DNA from 2 places in the Caproicibacter fermentans genome. Region 1 is predicted to be linked to the other one. Evidence: a T-box and tRNA genes for the amino acid it is inferred to sense, from the RefSeq annotation. Region 1 holds a T-box; the other holds one or more tRNA genes.

Region 1 (7,489 bases):
TCATACCCGCCAGCACATCGCCGCTTCCGCCCTTGGCCATCCCGGGATTTCCTGTCGTATTCCGATACAGCTTTCCCTGAGGGGAAACGACCAGGGTTTCAAAGCCTTTCAAGACCAGAATAACCCCCAAATCCCGTGCAAACGAACGGGCGAACAGTTCCCGGTTTTTCTGAACCTCTTCCGGGGTAGTCCTCAGAAGACGCGCCATTTCGCCGGGGTGCGGTGTCAGCACGAGCGGAGCGCGGACTGTTTTCAGTTCATCTATATGCTCCGACACAATATTTATTCCGTCTGCGTCAAGGACAAGCGGAACATCCGCCGTTTGAAGAACTCTCGAAACCGTTCTTCTTGCAAAAGGGCTTTTCCCCAGGCCGCAGCCGACAAGGCACGCGCTCGCCCGGGACAACGCCGAATCCAGTGATTCCAGGTCCCGGTCCGCCAAATCTCCGCCCGGCGAGGCGTCAAGCAGCGTAAACACCGCTTCCGGAGCAAGGGAAGCGACAATCGGATAGATGGAACGCGGCAGGGCCGTCTCCACAATTCCGGTGCCGCACCGGAGCGCGGACAGTGTGCTCATCGCCGCCGCGCCCGCCATTCCTTCGCTGCCGCAGACGCATAAAAGGCGCCCGTAGCAGCCCTTATTGCTCTCCGGCCCGCGCGGCTTCAGCATATTCAGAAGTATTCTTCTTCCCTCCGGTACGTCCCGCTCCTCCGAAATCTGCATCTCTGATTTTTCATTCCAGCCGACCACCGTGGCGGCGGCTGTTTCAGCGGTATGTGTCACGCTGACGGAGAAGCGCATATTTTCAGCCAGATGAGCCGCCTTCCCCGTCAGTTGAAGCCTCGGCTTGCCGTTCGGTTCGCGAAGAAGCTCCGCCTCCCGCAGGCAAAATCCGCTCAGGCCCGTTCCGACCGCTTTTGAAAACGCTTCTTTCGCGCAGAAGCTGGCGGCGACACTTTGAGCCGGAAAACCCCGCCGGGCGAGCTGCTCATACTCCGATTTCCCAAGAATTCTCGCGCAGAACAAAGGATTCCGCATGGATTTTCTGATTCTGGCGATTTCAACCAGATCAGTACCGATCAAAAGCATCTCTCGCCACCTGCCTCGGCAAGAAAGGCCGAATTGCCGTCAGCGTTTTTTCATCCGGGCTGAAAACGACCAGAACATTCCCCAACTTGGAATCCCGGGCACAGAAATACCATGCGCCGGAACCGTCTTCCCGTTCTGATGCGACAATACGGGAAGCAAAACTCTTTTCACGCAGCTTCTGCGCATCATATTTTCCCATTTCCTCCACCGTATGGGCATCCACGGAAATGACCCGTTTCCGTTTCCGTTGATAAATAATTTTATCGACCGTGATATCACCGTTCGTCACGCTGTATTCAAATTCTAAGCTCCGCGATGTGATCAGATAATAGGCGCCGTAGCAAACCCCGGCCAGAACCAAGATAGCGATCGGCGGCAGAATGATCACGGATAAAAGCACAAGGATGATTCCAAGCACAATAATTCCGAAAATAAACAAATAGTCTTTTATCCCGAATTTCTTTTTAATCAGCTGCTCCACAAAAATGTCCATTCTTCTCCCCCTGACAATTCTTTTCCCTTATTTTAGCACAGGGATGAATTCTTTACAATGAATGCCCTCCATTTTCCTCGAATTCCTGCTTAAGCCGGCTTCTGCGGATATTTTTCTTGCATTCGGACAACATTCGTGTTATATTATGTCTTACAGAAATCAAACGCTGTGATAAAGGAAGTAACCTTTCTTTTCTTCCGCGCAGAGAGAACGTGTCACCGGCTGAAAGCACGTTTGCGGATAAGACTGGCGAAGTTCCCTTTGGAGCGGTGCGGCTGAACCATTCGCAGTAGGCCGCAACGGGCGGCACCGTTAGCAGGCTGTCAGAGTACAAATACAGGGTGGTACCACGGAGCTTTGCGCTTTCGTCCCTTGCGGGAGGAAAGCGTTTTTTATTTTTCACCGAAAGAAAGGATGAAGCCGAAATGAAAGAACAGCTGGAGCTTCTGCGCAAAAAGGCGGAAACGGAGCTGAAACAGGCGCAGGACCGCCAAAGCCTTGAAAGCCTGCGAATTAAATATCTTGGAAAAAAGGGTGAATTGACCGCAATTTTAAAACAGATGAAAAATCTTTCGGAACAGGAACGGCCTGTCATCGGGCAGTTCGCGAACGAGCTTCGCACGCTGATTGAAAAGGAGCTTACGGACCGTGCGAAAGAACTTCACGAGGCAGAAACCGCGCTTCGGCTGAAAGCAGAGGAGATCGACATCACCCTGCCGGGCAGGCGCCACAAGCTCGGCCACCCTCACCCGCTGAATCTGGAGCTGAATGAAATCAAGGAAATTTTTATCGGAATGGGATTCGACATTGTCAGCGGTCCGGAAGTGGAATTCGACTATTATAATTTTGAAGCTCTGAATATTCCGAAAGACCACCCCGCGCGCGATACGCAGGACACGTTTTACATCAACGACAACATTGTCCTGCGGACGCAGACTTCACCCGTTCAGGTGCGCACGATGGAAAAGCAGAAGCCGCCCATCCGGATTATCTCCCCCGGCCGCGTCTATCGCTCCGATGCCGTCGACGCGACCCATTCCCCGCTGTTCCATCAAATTGAGGGACTGGTCGTCGATCAAGGGATTACCTTTGCAAACCTGAAGGGCACGCTGGAAACTCTCATCCGTCGGATGTACGGCGAAAATTCCGTCGTGCGGTTCCGTCCGCACCACTTCCCGTTCACGGAGCCTTCCGCAGAAGTCGACGTGCAGTGCTTTCACTGCCACGGCGAGGGCTGCCGCCTGTGCAAGGGAGAGGGCTGGATTGAGATTCTTGGCTGCGGCATGGTTCACCCGAAGGTACTCTCAAACTGCGGCATCGACCCGGAAGAGTACAGCGGCTTTGCGTTCGGCATGGGGCTGGAGCGCCTTGTCATGCGCAAATACAAGGTGGACGACATGCGTCTCTTTTTTGAAAACGACGTTAGATTCCTGAATCAGTTTTAAGGGGGAATTGGAATGGATTTGTCAATGAAATGGCTCAAGGAGTTTGTAGAGCTTCCTGATATGCCGATCCGCTCTTTCACGGAAGCGATGACTATGAGCGGCTCCAAAGTTGAAAGCTGGCGGAAAGAGGGCGACGAAATTCAAAACGTCGTTGTCGGAAAGGTTCTTTCTCTGGAACGTCACCCGGATTCCGACCACATGTGGATTACCATGACCGACGTCGGCAGCGGTGAACCGCTTCAGATTATTACAGGAGCGCAGAACCTGAAGGTCGGCGATCTGGTGCCTGCCGCGCTTCACAATTCGTGTCTGCCGGGCGGCAAGAAGATTAAAAAAGGCAAGCTGCGCGGGCTGGAAAGCAACGGCATGCTCTGCTCCCTTTCAGAACTCGGGTTAACCAAACATGATTTTCCATATGCGATTGAAGACGGAATCTTTGTCATTCGGGAGGACTGCCGTCCGGGTCAGCCGATTCAGGAGGCGATCGGTCTTGACGACACCGTCGTGGAATTCGAAATCACCTCCAACCGGCCGGACTGTTTCTCTGTCATCGGCCTTGCCCGAGAAGCCGCCGCAACGTTTCATAAGCCGCTGAAGCTTCACACCCCCGCCGTCAAAGGCGGACACGGTTCCGGCGCTGAGATGATAAGCGTTTCGGTGGAAGCGCCGGACCTTTGTCCCATGTATTCCGCGCGGGTTGTGAAAAACGTCAGGGTCAAGCCCTCACCGCGCTGGCTGCGCGAACGTCTCCGTGCGATGGGCGTGCGCCCGATCAATAACATCGTCGATATTACAAACTACGTCATGCTGGAATACGGCCAGCCGATGCACTCGTTTGATTACCGGTTTATTCAGGGACATAAAATCACCGTGCGCCGGGCCAAGGAAGGTGAAAAAATCATGACGCTGGACGGCACCCCCCGCACGCTGCGTGAAAAGAATCTTGTGATTGCGGATGAAAACCGGGCCATTGCCGTTGCGGGCGTGATGGGCGGCGAAAACAGCGAAATTGTGGACGGCACCACGACGATCGTCTTCGAATCAGCTTGCTTCAAGGGCCCATCGGTCCGCACAACCGCGCGCGACCTCGGCATGCGCACGGATGCTTCCTCCCTGTATGAAAAAGGGCTGGACCCCAACAACTGCATTCCGGCGCTCGACCGCGCGTGCGAGCTGGTGGAACTGCTGGATGCGGGAGACGTGACCGACGGCATTCTGAAAGACAGCCATTTCTCCCCCGAGCGCCGCAGAATTCGCCTTGAGCCGGACTGGACCAACCGTTTTCTCGACATATCCCTCAGCGCCGAGAAAATGAAAACAATCCTTTCCAAGCTGGACTGCGAATTTGACGGCGACGAAATTCTGGTTCCTTCCTTCCGGCCCGACCTGGTTCATAAAGCCGATATTGCGGAAGAAATCGCGCGTTTCTACGGCTACGATAAAATTGCCTCCACCTCGCTCAGCGGAGGCGCCCAAGGCAAATACACCGCCGGGCAGAAATTTGAAAAGCTGATCGGCGACACCATGTTGGCGCTCGGGGCAAGCGAAATCATGACGTATTCCTTTATCAGCCCGAAATATTACGATAAAATCCGGATGCCCGCGGATTCTCCGCTGCGGAATTCCATCGTGATTTCAAATCCGCTCGGAGAGGACACCGGCATTATGCGCACAACCGCCCTGCCCTCTATGATGGAGATTCTCTCCCGCAATTACAACAACCGGAACGACTCCGCGTGCCTTTACGAACTTGCGACGGAATACCATCCGACCTCGGCGGAGCAGCTGCCTGAGGAAAAACTGGAGCTGATCTGCGGAATGTACGGGAACGGCTCCGATTTCTTCACCGCAAAAGGTATGGTAGAAGACCTTCTGGAAAAGCTTAATGTAACAGAATGGGACATTTCCGCCGCGACGGAGGAATTCGCCTATCATCCCGGCCGCTGCGCCGCTTTATCCATTGGCGGCAATCCGCTGGGCATCATCGGGGAAATCCACCCGAAAGTAATGGAAAACTACGGGATGGATTGCAGAGCAGTCAGCTTTACGCTCGATGTGGATTCTCTGTTCCAAAACGCCGGCATGGATAAAACCTACCGTCCGCTTCCCAAATTTCCGGCCGTGGCAAGAGACCTTGCTTTAATCTGTGAGGATAAAACTCCCGTTATGTCTCTCGAAAAGGCTATCCGTATCGGTGCCGGCTCCCTGCTTGAACGAATCGAACTGTTTGACGTATACCGTGGAGAACAAATTGAAAAGGGCAGAAAGAGCGTCGCGTTCCGGATTGTGCTGCGTTCCCCGGACAGCACGCTGACGGAAGAACAGATTACGGCGGCGATGACCCGGGCCGTAAAGGAGCTTGAAAACATCGGGGCCATCCTGCGCTCCTAGTTCACAATTTATTTCTTGCATTTCATCGCACGTTGTTGTATGATGAACAATACTGGAGGTGTTCCTATGCTCGATAAAACGGTGACTTTTTCACTTGGAAGCGACCGGGAGGAAGGCATTAAGAAAATCCTCACAACCGTATATGACGCTCTGAAGGAAAAAGGATACAACCCCATTAATCAGATTGTGGGTTATATTCTTTCGGAGGACCCCACCTACATTACGACTCACAACAATGCGCGGAGCCTGATTCGCAGAATTGACCGCGACGAGCTTTTGCAGGTATTGGTAAAATCCTATCTGGGCGAATAAAGCCCGAACGAATGAAGAAGAGGAGGTCGACAGCGAATGGCAGACAAGCAAAATGACGGGGAACCGCAGTTTCCAACCTATAAGGGAAAACCGTTGGTACGCTGCGGAGATGTGATTTATTATGGAAGCATGAAGGACCGTTATGTCGTCAGGCTGGAAATAAAAAGCAAGAAGAAAGTCAAGGACTTGGACGTGGCGGATCGGGTCGGCATTCAGCTGATGCTGACGGATCAGACTGTGCGGAACCGGAAACAGATTGTAAAGACCAGCGAAAAAAACGGTCTGTACCTGGCCATGGATCTTGCGGATGTCTGGCTCAGCAGAGCGCTGGCGGAATAAATTTTAAAAGCCCAAACACAGGCCCGCAAAACACTGAGCTGTTTTGCGGGTCTTTCATCCGGAAGAGCCGTGCTGCCTTTCAAATCAGGAAGCAGCGCGGCTCTTTATTCTGCATTTTACTTTCCGATATCATTCCGATAGTGCGCGCCCTCAAAATGAATTCCGGACACGGCCCGATACGCTTTTTCCAGCGCCCGGGGCAAATCCGTGCCAAGAGCCGTTACTCCGAGCACGCGCCCGCCGCAGGTGTAAAACTTCCCGTCCCGATACGACGTTCCGGCATGGTAGACCGTCGCGTCCTCCGCCTGCCCGTTTTTATCGAGGCCGGTGATTTCAAAGCCTTTTTGATATTGAACCGGATACCCTCCGGATGCCATGACTACACATGCACAGGCTTCGTCGCTCCATTCGATCGGCTGCTGTTCCAGCTTTTCATCCACGACGGCCTCCATAATCTCGACAAGGTCGGTTCTCAGCCGCGGCAGCACTACCTGAGCCTCCGGGTCGCCGAACCTGGAATTGTATTCAATCACCTTCGGACCGTCCCGCGTCAGCATCAGGCCAAAATACAGGCAGCCCTTGAACGGGCGGCCTTCTTCGTTCATCGCACGGACCGTCGGCAGGAAAATTTCTTTCATACAGCGTTCGGCAAGCTCCGGCGTGTAGTACGGATTCGGGCTGATTGTCCCCATTCCGCCGGTATTGGGGCCTTTGTCTCCGTCCAATGCGCGCTTGTGATCTTTCGAGGAAACCATCGGGCGAACGCAATTTCCGTCCGTAAAAGCGAGGATGGAGACCTCCGGGCCGGTCAGAAATTCTTCAACAACCACACGGTTTCCGGAGGAACCGAAAACCTTATCTTCCATAATCGTCTTGATTCCCGCCTCCGCCTCTGAAAAATCGGAGGCGATGATTACGCCCTTGCCAAGCGCCAGTCCGTCCGCCTTGATGACGGTGGGAAATTTTCCGCGATTACGAATCGATTCAAGCGCCTTGTCCGGTTGGTCGAACACTTCATAATCCGCCGTTGGAATTCCGTATTTTTTCATCAGGTGTTTGGAAAACACCTTGCTGCTTTCAATCTCCGCCGCATCCGCTTTTGGGCCGAACGCCCGGATTCCCGCGTTTTCCAGCGCGTCCACCATTCCTGCCGCAAGCGGATCATCCGGCGCGACAACAACCAGATCGATCTGATTCCGTTTGGAAAAGGCTACGACGCCCGCAATATCCATCGCGGGAATCGGGACGCATTCGGCGTCGCGGGAGATTCCGCCGTTTCCCGGCGCGCAGTAGATTTTTTCCGCTTTCGGGCTTTCTTTTAGTTTTCTTACTAAAACATGCTCGCGGCCGCCGCCGCCGATCACCAATATTTTCATGATTTTCCCCGCTTTCGTTTTCAGCCGGTCAGTGATGAAACAG
Region 2 (7,489 bases), 480 kb from region 1:
ACCGTGAGCATTACGGTCTGGAAAAGGTGAAAGAGCGTATTCTTGAAATTCTGGCCGTCAAAAAGCTGTCTCCGGAGATCAAGGGACAAATTATCTGCCTTGTAGGCCCTCCGGGCGTCGGCAAGACGTCGATTGCCCATTCCATCGCGGAAGCGATCGGGCGCAAATACGTTCGCGTATCGCTCGGCGGCGTCCGGGACGAATCCGATATTGTGGGGCACCGCCGCACTTATATCGGCTCCATGCCCGGCCGGATTATCAACGCGCTGAAACAGGCCGGAACCAACAATCCGCTGATTCTGCTCGACGAAATCGATAAAATGGGCAATAATTTCCGCGGCGACCCGTCCTCCGCGCTGCTGGAGGTTCTGGACTCTGAACAGAACAACGCTTTTTACGATCACTATATCGATATGCCCTTTGATTTGAGCAACGTGCTGTTTATCACGACTGCGAATGACGCGAGCACAATTCCGGAACCTCTTTTCGACCGCATGGACGTCATTACTCTGGGGAGTTATACGCATCTGGAAAAATATAATATTGCAGTGAAGCACCTGATTCCAAAGCAGCTGAAGAAGCACGGAATCAGCCCTTCGCAGATGAAGATTGCCCCCGCGGCCGTTCATAAACTGATTGACGGCTACACAAGGGAAGCCGGAGTCAGAACTCTGGAACGCCGCATTGCGTCCCTGTGCAGAAAATGCGCCAAATATTTTGTTGAGGACGCGAAAAAGAAAATCACGATCAGCCCGAAAAAGCTCGAGGAGCTTCTCGGACCCGAAAAGTTTAAGCCGGAAAACGCAAGTAAGCAGGATATGGTCGGCCTGGTCAACGGCCTGGCATGGACCAGCGTCGGCGGAACCCTTTTGCCGATTGAAGTCGCCGTTATGGACGGGACCGGTAAACTGGAACTGACCGGTTCGCTCGGCGACGTTATGAAGGAATCCGCGCGTACTGCGATCAGCTGCATCAGAACCAGAGCCGGCAATCTTGGAATCAGCCATGATTTCTACACAAAATACGATATTCACATTCATGCGCCCGAAGGCGCAATTCCGAAGGACGGTCCGTCCGCCGGTACGGCAATGGCAACGGCGATTACCTCCGCACTCTGCAATATTCCCATTCGGCACGACGTCGCCATGACCGGCGAAATTACGCTGCTGGGCCGCGTTCTGCCGATCGGCGGCCTGAAGGAAAAAACAATGGCGGCTTATCGGTCCGGCATCAAAACCGTCATTATTCCGGCGGAGAATGTATCCGACCTGGAAGAGATCGATACGGTGGTAAAAAACTCCATCCAGTTTGAGCCTGTTGATAAAATTGATCAGGTTTTGAAGATTGCGCTGACGAAGATGCCGATCCCGCAGAAGGCTTCGGAAACGCCGGAAACGATGCAGCTTTCGGCGCCGAAAAACATGGACCGCCCATCCACCGGCGCAGCCTCGATTCCTCAGTAATGGTAATTAAAATATGAGTATTGAAACAGCATTTTTTGAATTATCCGCCGGACGCGCGGATCAGCTCCCAGCTTCAACCCTGCCGGAAATTGTTTTTTCCGGCAGGTCGAATGCGGGAAAATCTTCTTTGATTAACCGCTTGCTTTCCCGAAAGTCGCTGGCGAGGACCAGCTCGGCTCCGGGCAAGACAGCCACCATTAATTTTTACAATCTGGGATTTTGCCGGTTTGTCGATCTTCCGGGGTACGGTTACGCAAAGGTTTCGAAATCCGAAAAGCTTCGGTGGGCGGAACTGGCGGAAGGCTATTTTCATCAGACGAGGGATATCCGCCTGGTTGTGCAGCTGATGGATCTTCGGCACGCACCGACGCAGGATGATCTTCAAATGGTCCGTTTTCTGACTGACAGCGGCATTCCCTGTCTGATAGCCGCTACAAAGTGTGACAAACTCAACAAAACCGGACGCAGGTCCCAGGAAGAGATGTATCGCAGCGAGTTTGCCGCCTGTCCTGAAATTGTGGTGGTACCCTGTTCCGCCGTGAACGGGGAGGGCGCCGATGCGATCCTTGAAAGGATTTTGTCGGCTTGTGATATTGCGGAAAAGCAATGATATGGATCGATCCTGTTTGACTTTTATGCGCTGAAATGATATTCTGATAAAGTTGGGAGAGTGGTTGAATTGAACTCAAAGTTGAAGGACGACAGCGTCGATTTTTTATTCAGCGCAATTCTTACATTGAAGACGCCGGAAGAATGCTATGCGTTTTTTGAAGACCTTTGCACGGTTCCGGAAATCAAGGCCATGTCGCAGCGGCTGTGGGTTGCGCACATGCTGAACAATAAAAAAGTTTACAGCGATATTGTTGCGACTACGGGAGCCTCAACGGCCACGATCAGCCGTGTAAACCGTTCCCTTCATTACGGCTGCGATGGTTACAATATGGTTTTTCAGAAGCTGGAAGACAGCGAGAAAGCCAAATAAAATGGAATATGCGACATTTGCGCGTTATTATGACTCGTTGATTGCGGGAGTTTCCTACGGGGAACGCGCCGATTATCTTTTCAGTATTTTCAGCCGCCTTGGGCACCAGCCGGGCCTTACGCTGGACCTTGCCTGCGGCACGGGCAGCCTGATTTTGGAGCTCGCCCGGCGCGGCGTCGAAGTCATCGGTCTGGATGCTTCCGCCGATATGCTGACGCTTGCGCAGCAAAAGCTTTCCGCTGCGGGTTATTCCGTGCTGCTGTTAAATCAAAGAATGGAAGAGCTGGAGCTTTGCGGCCCGGTGGACACGGTTGTCAGCTCTCTCGATTCCGTCAATCATTTGGAAACGCAGCAGCAGGTATTTGAAACGTTTCGTCGGGTCTCGGCCTGCCTGAACCCGGGCGGATGCTTTGTTTTTGACGCGAATACCGTTTATAAACACCGGGAAATTCTCGGCAGCCACACGTTTGTGTATGATTTAGGCAGCCTGTTCTGCGTGTGGCAGAACGCGTTTGAGGCAAAGACAAACCGGGTTGCCGTTTCACTGGATTTTTTCGAGCGGTCCGGAAGCGCCTATGAGCGCTCTTCCGAACGGTTTTATGAGCGGGCTTATGATTCCAAGACGCTGTGTTCTCTTCTAAAACGCGCGGGGCTCCGTGTTGCGGGCGTCTGGGCGGATCAAAGCTTTTTGCCTCCGGCGGATAAGACGGACCGAATGGTTATCGCTGCAGTAAAATAGGCCGGCGCAGAGTACTGGAGCGAATGAATTTTTCTTAGAGGCATAATGAATAAAATGGTAAAAAACTTGAAAAAAAGTAGTTTTTCCTGTTGACAACTGCGGATAAATATTGTATTATATAACACGTCGCTGATGAAACGGTGCGAACAGCCGGGAGCATAGCTCAGCTGGTTAGAGCACCTGCCTTACAAGCAGGGGGTCATAGGTTCGAGTCCTATTGTTCCCACCATTTCAGATGGCTCGGTAGTTCAGCTGGTTAGAACGCTAGCCTGTCACGCTAGAGGTCGTCGGTTCGATCCCGATCCGAGTCGCCATATTTGCCTCTGTAGCTCAGTCGGTAGAGCAGGGGACTGAAAATCCCCGTGTCGGTGGTTCGATTCCGCCCGGAGGCACCAAAATGCGAACGTAGCTCATCTGGTAGAGCGCCACCTTGCCAAGGTGGAGGTAGCGAGTTCGAGCCTCGTCGTTCGCTCCATTTTTGGCGTCATAGCCAAGTGGTAAGGCAAGGGTCTGCAAAACCCTCATCCCCGGTCCGAATCCGGGTGACGCCTCCAAAATGATTTGAAAGCCTCAAAACCCAAGTGGTTTTGAGGCTTTTTGTCAATGGTTCTGATGCTTTTTGTTTCCCGGATTCAGAATAAAGAAATCGGTGATGGTAACATGGTGCTGGATTTAAACGGATCATGGATGATGCGCAGGGTGGGGCAGCCCGAATGGAGGCACGCCCGGGTTCCCGGCTCGGTTTGTTCCGATTTGCTGGACGCGGGTCTCATAAAAGATCCGTTTTATGGAACCAACGAATCTGACACGCTGAACATTTTCGACGGCGATTTTGAATATCGGCGCTCGTTTCTTGTCGACGAAGAATTGCTTCGGCATGACAGGGTACAGCTTCGCTGCGAGGGGCTGGATACCCTTTGCACGCTTTCTGTCAACGATTGCCTTCTGGCGAACACCGACAATATGCACAGAACCTATGAGTTTGACTGTAAGAAGATGCTCCGGCCAGGAGAGAATATAATCGACGTTATTTTCCATTCCCCGACCCAGTTCGTTGCGGAAAAGCAGCGAGAGCAGCCGCTTCGCAATTCGGAAGAGGCTTACAGCGGCGGAATTTCGCATCTGCGCAAAGCGCATTATATGTTCGGGTGGGACTGGGGCCCGATGATTCCGGACATGGGAATTTGGCGGAACATTATGCTGATCGGCCGCGATCGTGCGTATATCGGGGATTATTCCGTTTCTCAGGTTCATCAAAGTTCAAGCGTGGTGCTGAACATCTCCGTATCCCTTGAAAAATGGGCCGGGGATGATTTTCAAGTCAAAGCCGTGCTGACATCCCCCGAGGGGAGTATTCTGACAAAACGGACGGTCAGCTTGGACGAAAGCAATTCCATTCCCCTTTCGGTGAAGGAACCGCGCCTGTGGTGGCCCAACGGCTATGGCGAACAGCCGCTTTACAGTGTTTCTCTTTTTCTGTATGAGGGGGAACGCAAGCTGGACGAAAAAGAGTTTCGACTCGGGCTGAGGATGCTGAAACTGGTCAGGGAGCGGGATCGGTGGGGAACGTCATTCGCGTTTGAAATCAATGGCGTAAGGATTTTTGCTATGGGAGCGGACTATATTCCGGAGGATAACCTTCTTTCCCGCAGAAACAGAGCCCGAACCGAGAAATTGATCCGAAGCTGCGTTCGCGCCAATTTCAATATGATCCGCGTCTGGGGCGGCGGAATCTATCCTGACGACTATTTTTACGAGCTGTGCGACCGTTACGGGCTTCTGGTCTGGCAGGATTTTATGTTTGCGTGCGGGGTATATGACTTTGACGAACAATTTCGGGACAGTGTCAGACATGAGCTGGAGGACAATATCAAACGGATTCGCGGACATGCGTCGCTTGCGCTTTGGTGCGGCAACAACGAAATGGAATGGATGTGGGTTCAGAACTGGAAAAACGAGACATCGCTGAAACGGTATCGGATGGAGTATCAGGAGCAGTTTGAAAAGAGTCTGCCGGAATTTGTCTCCCGGCTGGATCCCGATACTCCGTATTGGCCATCTTCGCCGTCATCGGGCGGTGATTTTCATGCTCCTAATGATGAGAACAGGGGAGATATGCATGACTGGGACGTCTGGCATGGAAAAAAGCCGTTTACGGATTACCGGTCGGTCGTTCCGCGCTTCATGTCGGAATTCGGCCTCCAATCCTTCCCAAGCCTGAAAACCGTAAGGACGTTTGCTCCTCCGGAGGAGTGGAACATTTTTTCGCGCGTTATGGAATCGCACCAGAAGAGCGGGACGGGCAATGAAAAAATATTGTATTATATTTCTCAGTATTTCAGGTATCCCGGCAACTTTGATTCGCTGCTTTACCTTTCCCAGCTGATTCAGGCGGAGGGAATTCGGTATGGGGTGGAACACTGGCGACGCTGCCGCGGAAGGTGCATGGGCGTGATTTACTGGCAGCTGAATGACTGCTGGCCTGTCGCTTCTTGGTCCGGCATCGACGGATGCGGCCGGTGGAAGGCACTGCATTACACAGTGAAACGGTGTTTTGCTCCGGTTCTTGCCAGCGCCTGTGAGGAAGGGACGCGGGTTTCTCTTCATGTTTCCAATGAATCGAAAACTTCCGTAACAGGCTGTTTGGAATGGAAGCTGATGACGCCGGATTCAAAGATGCTTGAGAGCGGTGAAATGCCTGTATGTGCGGAACCCCTTTCCTCAAAGCAATGCGCAAGCCTGGACTTTTCACGGCAATTTACGACGGAGGAGAAAAAGTATGACGTTTATCTGGAGTATTTGTTTAGTGTTGGCGATAAGCGGGTGAGCGGGGGAACCGTTCTGTTCTGCAAAGCAAAACACTTTCATTTCCATAATCCCGGAATTAAAATGGACATCACGGAGAAGGAAGACCGATTTTTCATTCGCCTCCGGGCTGATGCGTTCGCTAAATTTGTGGAACTCGATTTGAAGCACTGCGACGCGGTTTTCAGCGACAATTATTTTGATCTCTCCGCCCATACCGACCGGATCATCGCTTTGAAGAAAACGGAACTCGACGTTCCGCTGAATCCGGCGCGGCTTGCCGAAGATCTGTCGGTCAGGAGCGTCTATGACACTTATGAGAAGTTTTAATATTTCCCGCGTGTGAAACAAAGCCCCGGCGGAATCCTTTCGGACTCCACCGGGGCTTTGTCAGCCGACGCCGGACTTACAGCCAGCGAAGCAGTTTTTCATGGTCCTTCTTTTTCACTTTCGGTGTTTCGCCGTCGGGATAGCCCAGAGCAATCAGGGCGATCAGCTCTTCCTCAGGCGGAACGTTCAGAATGGCAGAGGCTTTGTCGATGTCGAATACGCCCAGAATGACGGTTCCGATCCCGTGATCCTTTGCGGCCAGACAAAAAGTCTGGCAGGAAACTCCGCAGTCGAAAAAGGTGTAGCCGTCTCCGTATTTTGTGGAAGGAGAACCGTCGCGCTCAAACCCGCTTCTCTTTTTCACGGCGGTCACAGCAACTGCCGCATGCGCGCCGCGCAGAACTCTGGAATTGAAATCAGGCGTCGCTTCTTCGGCGAGCCTGTCCAGAATTTCTCTGCTGTCAATGGCAGCATATCTTGTAGGCTGCGCGTTTTTCCACGACGGAATCTGCCCGGCCAAGTCTACCAGTTTCGTAATCAGGTCCCTGTCAATCGGTTTTGAAAGGAATTTTCTTACGCTTTGTCGTTCTTCTATACAGGAAATCGCATCCATGAGCTTTCCTCCTTTAGTATGGTCCTATTGTACCACTCCCGGCGAGCCTTGAAAAGCGATTTCCTGTTTAGCCTGAACTGTATGGAAAAGATAGCTCAGAGGTTCAATAGATTTCAGCCTGCATCGCTGCGGAACACCGCCGCGTAAAATCAAATACGGGAAGGCCGGAGGAATCCGTGAACTGCTCAGGAGCGGTATGCATGACCGCCATACCGAGGAACATTTCCTTGATCCATTCGGCTTTCTTTAGCAGCTCCTCTTCGCTTTCCTGCATTCCGTTGCCAATCCACCGAATGATGAAGCTGACAAACGCGTTCGTGAAAAAATCGAGCAGAAACTGCTTTTCTTCCGGGTTTACGGAGAGACCGTAGCACGCATCTTCATAGATCATGCCGATCCAGCGATAAAGGATGGGGTACAGAAATTTTTCCACCGTCTCTTTTCGCAGCGAACGGTTAATATTTCGCAGAAAGGCCTTGTTCTGCCTGGAGTAGCGCAGCACGTCGATCAGGGCGTTTTTCCAGCTGTAGCGATTGACTCCGTTCACCTGCTTGAAA

What was found. The T-box of region 1 lies ahead of pheS (phenylalanine--tRNA ligase subunit alpha). A T-box ahead of a tRNA ligase gene usually reads a tRNA of that ligase, here a tRNA-Phe.
Region 2: it encodes a tRNA-Phe, which carries the amino acid that the T-box ahead of pheS (phenylalanine--tRNA ligase subunit alpha) is inferred to sense. The anticodon was not compared.

Annotation. Positions count from the first base shown of each region.
Region 1 is NZ_CP060286.1:174,107-181,595, reverse strand. Features, by position in the region: gene HCR03_RS00905 (NAD(P)H-hydrate dehydratase) at 1-1,090, opposite strand, end outside; gene HCR03_RS00900 (DUF6106 family protein) at 1,071-1,583, opposite strand; T-box leader at 1,743-1,959, shown strand; gene pheS (phenylalanine--tRNA ligase subunit alpha) at 2,009-3,028, shown strand; gene pheT (phenylalanine--tRNA ligase subunit beta) at 3,041-5,419, shown strand; gene HCR03_RS00885 (IreB family regulatory phosphoprotein) at 5,486-5,731, shown strand; gene HCR03_RS00880 (hypothetical protein) at 5,768-6,070, shown strand; gene purD (phosphoribosylamine--glycine ligase) at 6,187-7,446, opposite strand; gene HCR03_RS00870 (phosphoribosylaminoimidazolecarboxamide formyltransferase) at 7,475-7,489, opposite strand, start outside.
Region 2 is NZ_CP060286.1:649,736-657,224, reverse strand. Features, by position in the region: gene lon (endopeptidase La) at 1-1,463, shown strand, start outside; gene yihA (ribosome biogenesis GTP-binding protein YihA/YsxC) at 1,477-2,073, shown strand; gene HCR03_RS03210 (YerC/YecD family TrpR-related protein) at 2,143-2,445, shown strand; gene HCR03_RS03205 (class I SAM-dependent methyltransferase) at 2,447-3,184, shown strand; tRNA gene HCR03_RS03200 (tRNA-Val) at 3,337-3,413, shown strand; tRNA gene HCR03_RS03195 (tRNA-Asp) at 3,422-3,498, shown strand; tRNA gene HCR03_RS03190 (tRNA-Phe) at 3,504-3,579, shown strand; tRNA gene HCR03_RS03185 (tRNA-Gly) at 3,584-3,659, shown strand; tRNA gene HCR03_RS03180 (tRNA-Cys) at 3,665-3,738, shown strand; gene HCR03_RS03175 (beta-mannosidase) at 3,788-6,319, shown strand; gene HCR03_RS03170 (nitroreductase family protein) at 6,396-6,932, opposite strand; gene HCR03_RS03165 (TetR/AcrR family transcriptional regulator C-terminal domain-containing protein) at 7,036-7,489, opposite strand, start outside.